Regions from separate parts of the Nocardia sp. NBC_00511 genome, predicted to be linked through region 3. Evidence: riboswitches for the same ligand, from Rfam matches in the RefSeq annotation. Region 3 holds a riboswitch; each other region holds the start of a gene.

Region 1 (2,193 bases), 830 kb from region 3:
CGACGGGCCCAGGATCACGGTGACCTCACCGGGCCGCACCGTCAGATCGATGCCGTTGAGCACCTCGTTGCGGCCGAAGGACTTCCGGATGCCGCGCAGTTCGATCGCGTACTCGCTCACCGCTTCTCACCCTTCGCGAAGTGCCGCTCGATATAGAACTGCGCGATGCTCAGCACGGTGGTCAGCGCGATGTACCAGACCGTCGCCACCATCAGCAGCGGCACCACCCGGCCGTTGCGGCCGTAGATGACCTGCACCTGGTAGAACAGCTCCGCGATCGCCATGGTCGACACGATCGAGGTGCCCTTGAACAGGCTGATCACCTCGTTCGCGGCGTTCGGCAGAATGCCGCGCATGGCCTGCGGGGCAACGATCGTGAAGAACTGCCGATGCCACGGCAGCCCCAGCGAACGCGCCGCCTCCCACTGCCCCTCGTCCACCGAGATGATCCCGGCGCGAATGATCTCCGCCGAGTACGCGGCCTGATGCAGCGCCAAACCGATGACGGCGGCGGTGAATCCGCTGATCACGCCATTGGTCTGGAAGTGCGCGAACTCCGGGCCGAACGGAATGCCCAGCGACAGCGTCTTGTACAGATAGGCCAGGTTGAACCAGAACAGCAGCTGCACGATCAGCGGAATCGAGCGGAACGCCCACACGTAGGTCCACGAGATCGCCTGCAGCACCGGGTTCTTCGACAACCGGCCGATGGCCAGCCAGATCCCGATGAAGAAGCCGAGCAGCGTCCCCCAGAAGGTCAGCTCCAGCGTCACCTTCAGTGCTGAGAGCACCGACGACGCGGTGATGTACTGCGCGAAAGTGGACCAGTCCCAGCCGGGATTGGTGATCAGGCCGTGCGCGAACTGCGCGACCAGCAGCAGTGCGACCGCCGCCGTCACCCAGCGCCAGGGGTGCCGGGTGCGGACGATGCGCAGTTCGCCATCGTCGTGATCGACAGGCGTCGCGGTGTCCGCGGGTGCCGCCAATGTGCTCATGGATTCGTCCTCCATCGGTCCTGGCGGAAGCACCCGCACCACGTGCGCGGGGGTTGCTGCGATGTCTGCGAGCCAGGTCTCTCGATCGCTCTGGATGGTGAAGACGACGATACGAACTCCGGCGACGCCTGTCGCCGGTCCAGATCAGCGTGAATTCAATAGCGGTACAACGGATTTCCCGATTGCCACCGGAAAATCGGAGAACTCAGCCGGCGGCCGCGTCCAGATCGGGATCATGGTCGTGCAGCGCGCGGAAACCGCTGCGATGGAATACCAGCGGCTCGGACTCGGGATGCGTGGTCAGGCGGTGCACCCGCAACAGCACCACGGCGTGATCGCCCGCCGGAACCTGCTCGTGGACGGAGGTTTCCAGCCAGGTGGCGGCGCCCGCCACGAAGGCGGCATTGCCGGTCCCAGTGTGCAGCTCCACATTCCGGAAGCGGTCACCACGACGGGAACTCAGACCCCGGGCCGCCGCCTGCTGCGCACTGCCCAGCAGGCTCAACCCCAGACGGCTGGCCTGTTGCAGAATCGGCCAGGTCTCGGAGGAATATTGGATGCAGATCGACACCAGCGGTGGATCCAGTGACACCGGTACGAAGGTGCTCACCACCATGCCGTACGGATTGCCACCGATCCGTGCGCAGACCGCCACCACCCCGCTGGGGAAGTGCGCGAAGGTCTTTCGCAGATCCGTGCCGTCGACCGGAGATAGCGCGGCGCCCGCGCTGTGAATCGAGGTCAGCTCGCCCATCACTTCACTTCAGCACCGGCCGCCGCGCACCGACAGGGTTGCGCTCGAGCCGATCGGAAGCGGGGGCGGGAACACGAGTTCAGCACACCGTGAAAAAACGGAAGCCCGTCCGGCCCCGAAGCCGGACGGGTTGTCCCGATGAGGTGTCTGAGTTCGTCCCTGAGCTCCTTAGCGCTTACTTCGCGAGATGCGGCTGGTTGATGGTGGCGAAGTACTGGATCGCAGCGGCGATCGCGACCGGAGCCGTGATGAACAGCTGGCCCGCGAGGGTGCCCAGGAAGCCGACGGCGGCAGCGCCACCGATGCAGCCCGCGATCGGACCGGCGCCGAAGAGCGCGGCCAGCGGAGCGGTAGCGACACCCGCGACACCGAAGCCGATGACGCAACCGACGGCCGCGCCGCCGATGCCGCCGACCAGGGTGGCAATGGTGGCACCGGTGGAGA
Region 2 (2,193 bases), 1.8 Mb from region 3:
CGCCCAGATCCGCGAACACCGCGCCGTGGTAGCTCGGGTCCGGCGTGGTGAAGCCCGGGAAACGCGATTCCCCGGCCGCGTTCTGCACGGTCCAGTCGAAATTGCCGCCGTCGACGATCACGCCCGCGACCGCCGTGCCGTGCCCACCCAGGTACTTGGTGGCCGAGTGCACGACGATGTCGGCGCCCAGTTTCAGCGGCTGGATCAGGTACGGGGTGGCGACCGTGTTGTCCACGATCAGCGGGATGCCCGCGGCGTGCGCGACACCGGAGATGCCCGGGATGTCGAGCACCGAGCTGCTCGGGTTGGCGATGGTCTCGCCGTAGAAAGCCTTGGTATTGGGCTGAATTGCCGCCTGCCACTGCGCCAGGTCGTCGGGGTCCTCGACGAAGCTGACCTGGATGCCCAGCTTGGGCAGCGAGTAGTGCAGCAGGTTGTAGGTGCCGCCGTACAGGTGCGGGCTGGCCACGATGTGGTCGCCGGCCTGGGCCAGGTTCAGGATCGCGTAGGTCTCCGCCGCCTGCCCGGAGGCCAGCAACAGCGCCGCGACACCGCCCTCGAGGGCAGCCACGCGCTGCTCCACCGCGTCCTGGGTGGGGTTCATGATGCGGGTGTAGATATTGCCCGGCTCGGCGAGACCGAACAGCGCGGCGGCGTGGTCGGTGTCGCGGAAGGCGTACGAGGTGGTCTGGTAGATCGGCAGGGCCCGGGCCCCGGTGGCGGTGTCAGCGGACTGGCCGGCGTGAATCTGCTTGGTCTCGAAGGACCAGTCGGCCGGGTCGATGCTGCCGTCGGGGGCGATCGCGGGCGCGGTCGAGTCACTCATGTGCTTCTCCAGGAAAACAAGGTCGCCGAATGGCGGAAGTCTGACGTTATCGGAAGGCGTATGGGCTTCGACAACAACACATTTCGGTAGACCTCCTACTTGCGCTTGCGTTCGGCCTTCGAACGCCCGGTCCTCACCCGGAGCACCCCACCGCAGCTGGAGGGTTGCCGATCAGCGAGCCGGGGCTTGACGCTGATGCTCTTGACCTGTGGCGAGATTCTAACGGTCGGTCGCTACCAGACTGGCAGTGGGGCTTGCCACAGTCGGAACCGCGCAGGTGCGCACGAATTCCCGAAAGGCCGCCAGCACATTGTCAGCCAACGCCTGCGCCGAGGAGGCGCTGCCGCAGTCGGGAAACTCGGAGTCCGAATCGAATTCGCATTCCATGCCCATTCGGACGATGCCGTGCCAGGTGGCGGCCACCACTCGCACCGGCAACGCGTCCGGATGGCTGTTCATCCGCTCGGCGAGCACGTTGGTCAGGGCGCGGGTCTTGGTGTCCGCGGATTCCAGGCTCTGGGCGCGCACCGTCGGGTTGTCGCGGGTGATGCGCTGCATTTGCTGGAACCACTGGAACGGCACCGGATTGTCGCCCTGGATCAGGCCTTCCGCGACCACCATGAAGGCGTCGAGCAGGGCCTGCAGTTCGTTGCCGGTGATCGGCTGGGCGCGCAGCTCCCGGGCCAGCGCCAGGCCCCAGTCCTCGATGGGGGCGATGACGATCGCCTCCTTGTTGTCGAAGTACCGGTTCACGGTGCGCGGGGAGACATCGGCCGCGTCGGCGATCTGCTCGACGGTGGTGGCGTCGAAGCCTTGCTGGTCACACAGCTGCAGCGCCACCTCGATGATGCGGGTGCGGGTTTGCTGCTTCTTGCGTTCACGCAGGCCCAGAGCGTTCATGTCCCCATGTTAGATGGCATATGTCGGATTGTGTCCCAGTATGACAACTGTCGCACCGCGACATTTTTCTCTTGACGCCAATTGTCGCATGGGGTCAGGATGGTTCAGTGCCCCGGACCGCCCCTGAGGAGACGACATGACCGCTCCGGCAACGACCCTCGATTCACACCAAACAGCAAGTAAGCCAACGGATTCCAGGCGCTGGTGGGCCCTCGGCGTGATCGCCATGGCCCAGCTCATGGTGGTCCTGGACGCCACCATCGTCACCATCGCGCTGCCGTTCGCGCAGCACGACCTGAACATCAGCGACAGCAACAAGCAGTGGGTGCTGACCGCGTACACCTTGATCTTCGGCGGCCTGCTGCTGCTCGGCGGCCGACTGGCCGACTACCTGGGCCGGCGCCGCATCCTGATGATCGGCCTGGTCGGCTTCGCGGGGGCGTCGGCGCTGGCGGGTCTGGCGCAGA
Region 3 (2,193 bases):
CCGGGTGTCCGGCCCGAAGACCAGCGCCACCACGTTCTCGATGATCAGTCCGGCCGCCACCGTCGCCAGCAGCGCCGCGATGGCCGGGGCGCGCCGCAGCGGCCGCACCGCGAGCACGTCGATGCCGACGCCGAGCAGCGCGGTCACCGCGACCACCACGATCAGCGCCGCCCACAGTGGCACCCCGTGCTGGGCGATCAGCCACCAGCCCAGCACCGACCCGAAGGCGAAGATCGCGCCGTGCGCGAAGTTGATGACATTGCTGACCCCGAATATCAGGGTGATGCCCACGGCGATGAGCGCGTACGCGTTGCCGTGGACCAGACCCGCGATGAGCGTGTCGAACATGCGCCGCTACTTGGCGGAGGCGACGGGAACGAACTTGCCGTTCTGCAGCACCAGCTGGATCGGCTTGATGTTGCTGGGCCGACGCGTCTGCTGGTCGAAGGCGAAGGGCGTGGTGAACCCGATGCCGTCGAAGTCCTTGACCTCGCGCAGGCCCTTCAGGATGCCCTCACGGTTCGCGCCGCCGAACTTGGCGGCCTTGACCAGTGCGTTGATCGCGTCATAGGCGTAGACGTTGAAGTCGCCGGGCTCGGTGTTGTACTCGGCCCGGAACTTGGTGACGAAGTCCTGGATCTTCGGGTTGGTGTCCGACGGGGAGAAGACGCCGTTGACGATGTCGCCCTCGGCCGCGGTGCCCGCCAGCTCCACGAACTGCGGGGTGTTCTGGCCACCGAAGAACTGACCCTTGTACCCGACATCACGCAGCTGCTTGACCACCAGCGCGCCGTCCGGACCGTAACCCAGGTGCACCACCGCGTCCGGGTTGGCGTCGCGTGCCTTGATCAGCACCGGCCGGAAGTCCTGCGAGTCCGGCAGGATCGACGACGAGTAGACGATGTCGATCCCCTTCTGCTTCGCGTACTGCTGGAAGAAGCCGAAATCCTGCTTGCCCCAGTCGGATTCGAGATAAACGACGGAAACCCTGGTCGCCTTCGCCTTCACCCAGTCGGTGACCGCGGCCTGCACGGTGTCCAGGGTGACCGACGGGCTCCAGGAGTAGTCGCCGCCCTTGGTGAAGTCGGTCGAGGAGTTGGTGAACCCGTACTGCACCAGCTTGCCGCGGTTGTACACCGGCGAGGCCGCGATCGAGGCGGGTGAGGAGAAGTCGCCGAGCTCGGCGATGATCGACCTGTCGTCGACGAACTTGGTGGCGATCGGCACCGTCTGCTTCGGATCGGACTGGGAGTCCTCCCATTTCAGCGCGACCTTCTTGCCGTCGATCCCGCCCGCCGCGTTGACCTGCTCGAGCGCCAGGTCGAAACCCTGCTGCCAGAGCCGCCCGTACTCGGCCGAGGTGCCCGTCTTCGGCCCCGAGACACCGAAATACACTGTGTCGGAACTACTGTCGGACGAGTTGCCCGCGCACGCCGACAACGTTCCCGCTGCCAACGCCGCCGCGGCGACTCCCACCACAATCCGACGCGCACGCGATCCGGACCATTTCCTGCTCATGACAAACCTCTGCACTCACGCACCGGCGCAGCCGGGCATAGGGAATGAGCTTGCGCTTGCGCCGCCCACTCGGACGCCGCCTGGTCGTCACCCGGGGCACCCCACCGCCGCGCGAGGGTTGCCGATCAGCGAGCCGGGGCTCGAACGTGCTGATACTCGTGACCGTGAGTCGAAGACTAATCCGGGCATCCCGGACACCGACAGGATTCGAATCGGGATGACGCTAACCAGCGTCGGAAAGCTCACTCCCGCATGGTGAGCAGGGCTTCAGCCCGCGAGGTGACCGGCCAGCCAGGACGGGAATCCGGTGAGATCGCGCAGCACCACATCCGCGCCCGCGGCCGAGAGTTCCTCCGCCGCATAGGGTCCGGTGGTCACCGCCACCGACACCGCGTCGGCCACCTTGGCAGCCCGGATGTCGCCGAGATGATCCCCGACATAGATGGCCGCACCGCGCTCGCGCAGCACCTCGCCCTTCTCCTCCGCCCAGGCATTGCCGACCAGCTCGTCCACCGCCAGCCCGAGATGCTCGAGGTGCAGCCGTGCGTTCGGCTCGTACTTGGCGGTGATCACCAGCACCGTGCCCCCGGCCCGATGCACCGCGGCCAGCGACTCCGCCACCCCGGGCAGCGGCAGCGCCGACTCCACCCCGATCTCCGGATACAGCTCGCGGTA
Region 4 (2,193 bases), 1.0 Mb from region 3:
CAGATGCGCAGGAAGTTAACGCCCGGAACGGTTTTCAGGCCGTAGCGCAGGCGGTGGGTGAGGTACTGCTCGTGCTCGAGCACGGTGGTCGGATCCAGGTCGGCCAGCGCGTCGCAGGCCGCGGCCAACGCGGCGACGCCCAGCACGTTCGGCGAACCGGCCTCGTGCCGCTGCGGAGCGGGCGCCCACTCGACATGGTCGGCCGACACCGAGCGCACCGCGCCGCCACCGGCCAGGTACGGGTCGGCCGCGTCGAGCCAGTCGCGGCGGCCGACCAGCACGCCCGCACCGAACGGCGCGTACGCCTTGTGCCCGGAGAAGGCCAGGTAGTCGATGCCGGTGGCGCGCAGGTCGATGCGGCGATGCGGTGCCAGCTGGGCGGCGTCTACCAGGATGCGGGTGCCGCACTGGTGCGCGATCCAGGCCAGCCGCTCCAGCGGCAGCAGTTCCCCGGTGACATTGGAGGCGCCCGTAACCGCCAGCAGCGCAGCGGGTTTGGCGCACAGTTCGGCGACCACCCGCTGGATGGTCTCCTCGATGGTGTCCGCGGCGCGCACCACGCGGCGGCCGTTGCGGGTCCAGGGCAGGAAGTTGGCGTGGTGTTCGACATCGAGGACCACAGTGTCGCCGGGCACGCAGGCCGCGAGCAGGTTCAGCGCGTCGGTGGTGTTGCGGGTGAAGACGACGACCTGGTCATCGGCGGTATTCAGGAACTTCGCGACCGAACCGCGGGCGGATTCGTAGCAGTCGGTGGAGACGCGGGAGGCGTAGCCCGCGCCGCGATGCACGCTGGCGTAGTACGGCAGCAGCCCGGCGACCCGGTCGGTGACCTGGCGCAGCGCTGGGGCACTGGCGGCGTAGTCGAAGTTGGCGTAGCTGCGGGTCCCGCCCTGAACCAGGGGAACCTGGAGGTCACAGCCGGAAACTTCGGCGAGGGGGGCACAGGTCTGGTCGGCGAAAGCAGTCATCACGAAATCCCGTCGGATGGGGACACGCGATCAGAAAAGAGAATGATCGAGAGTCCGCGCTTGCCGTGCCCGGTCGGGCTACGGCCCGGTCGTCACCCGGAGCACCCCGCCGCGGTGGAGGGTTGCCGACCAGCTAGCCGGGGCTTGACGCTGGTACTCATGACCTGAAGCGAGACTGGCAGACATCGCGCGGGCTTGTCAACCCACCCCGGCGGCCCGGGGTGTCGTCACCGCTTGGCGGCGGTGACGCATCGTTCCAGGTCGGGGACGGTGGCGGCGCGGCCGATCGGGGTGAGGAAACGGGCGGCGTACTCGGGGCCGCCGACCTGTTCGAGTTCGATCCAGCCGTATTCGATCAGCAGTCCGGCGACATCTTCGGGTTGTAAGCCGAACTGCCACAGCGGGTTCCGGCCGACGAAACGGCGATGGGTGGGGGCGCAATCGCCGAGATCCGTGCCGTCGATGAAGTCCTGGCGCACATGACTGAAGACCAGGATGCTGCCCGCGCGCGCCTCGGCGAGCGCGGTGAGGGTGTCGCGCACAGCCCGTTCGGTCAGGTACTGGGTGACGCCCTCCCACAGGAAAAGGGTTTTCGATCCGGCGTCGTAGCCGTGGGTGCGCAACGCGGTACGCAGGTCATCTGTCTCGAAGTCGATAGGTACCTGAATCACCTTGTCGGGCAAGTTGATTCGCTGCCGCTTGCGTTCGGTGATGACGGGTTGATCGACCTCGAACGACGGGATTCCGGCAGGCGCGGCCAGGCGCATCGCCCGAGTGTCCAGGCCCGCGCCGAGCACCACCACCGATTCGATCCCGGCGGCGATCGCCGCGCCCGTGCGGTCGTCGAAATACCTTTTGCGACAGGCCAAGCTGTTCCAGATCCCCGGGCCCTCGCGGTCCATGGCCGCGCGCAGCAGTCGCCGCCCGAGTGGTCGCCGGACCACCGCGCGCAATGGCACGGGCAGCATATGCTGTGCGAAATCGTCTGAGAGCAAGCGTGTTTCGGCGGGCTCCAGATTCTCGGCGGCGGCGATCAGGATCGGCACCAGTGAGGTGCTCGCGGCGTTCTGGGTCATGGCGTTATTCTTTCTGCACCGGATAAGTATCTGAGCGAAAGCAGTAGTTGCATGAACGCAGATAAATCTAGGGCCGCCCGGCGGGACTCGTCAACCGCCGGGCCGGAATCGGGCCCGGACCCGCGAGCGCTGCTCGAGCAGGGGAGCGT

Evidence for each region. Region 3 has a riboswitch for S-adenosylmethionine ahead of OG300_RS29655 (ABC transporter substrate-binding protein). Riboswitches for the same ligand answer to the same signal wherever they lie in the genome.
Region 1: it holds a riboswitch for S-adenosylmethionine, as region 3 does, so the genes downstream of both, OG300_RS33300 (amino acid ABC transporter permease) here and OG300_RS29655 (ABC transporter substrate-binding protein) in region 3, are expected to answer to the same signal.
Region 2: it holds a riboswitch for S-adenosylmethionine, as region 3 does, so the genes downstream of both, OG300_RS37670 (bifunctional o-acetylhomoserine/o-acetylserine sulfhydrylase) here and OG300_RS29655 (ABC transporter substrate-binding protein) in region 3, are expected to answer to the same signal.
Region 4: it holds a riboswitch for S-adenosylmethionine, as region 3 does, so the genes downstream of both, OG300_RS34100 (aminotransferase class V-fold PLP-dependent enzyme) here and OG300_RS29655 (ABC transporter substrate-binding protein) in region 3, are expected to answer to the same signal.

Annotation. Positions count from the first base shown of each region.
Region 1 is NZ_CP107849.1:7,163,529-7,165,721, reverse strand. Features, by position in the region: gene OG300_RS33305 (amino acid ABC transporter ATP-binding protein) at 1-120, opposite strand, end outside; gene OG300_RS33300 (amino acid ABC transporter permease) at 117-995, opposite strand; SAM riboswitch class I at 1,004-1,096, opposite strand; gene OG300_RS33295 (flavin reductase family protein) at 1,201-1,749, opposite strand; gene OG300_RS33290 (hypothetical protein) at 1,925-2,193, opposite strand, start outside.
Region 2 is NZ_CP107849.1:8,142,330-8,144,522, forward strand. Features, by position in the region: gene OG300_RS37670 (bifunctional o-acetylhomoserine/o-acetylserine sulfhydrylase) at 1-826, opposite strand, end outside; SAM riboswitch class IV at 923-1,033, opposite strand; gene OG300_RS37675 (TetR/AcrR family transcriptional regulator) at 1,046-1,726, opposite strand; gene OG300_RS37680 (MFS transporter) at 1,863-2,193, shown strand, end outside.
Region 3 is NZ_CP107849.1:6,334,788-6,336,980, forward strand. Features, by position in the region: gene OG300_RS29650 (ABC transporter permease) at 1-348, opposite strand, end outside; gene OG300_RS29655 (ABC transporter substrate-binding protein) at 355-1,395, opposite strand; SAM riboswitch class IV at 1,566-1,682, opposite strand; gene OG300_RS29660 (HAD family hydrolase) at 1,786-2,193, opposite strand, start outside.
Region 4 is NZ_CP107849.1:7,340,559-7,342,751, forward strand. Features, by position in the region: gene OG300_RS34100 (aminotransferase class V-fold PLP-dependent enzyme) at 1-968, opposite strand, end outside; SAM riboswitch class IV at 1,020-1,133, opposite strand; gene OG300_RS34105 (SAM-dependent methyltransferase) at 1,196-2,044, opposite strand; gene OG300_RS34110 (MarR family transcriptional regulator) at 2,192-2,193, shown strand, end outside.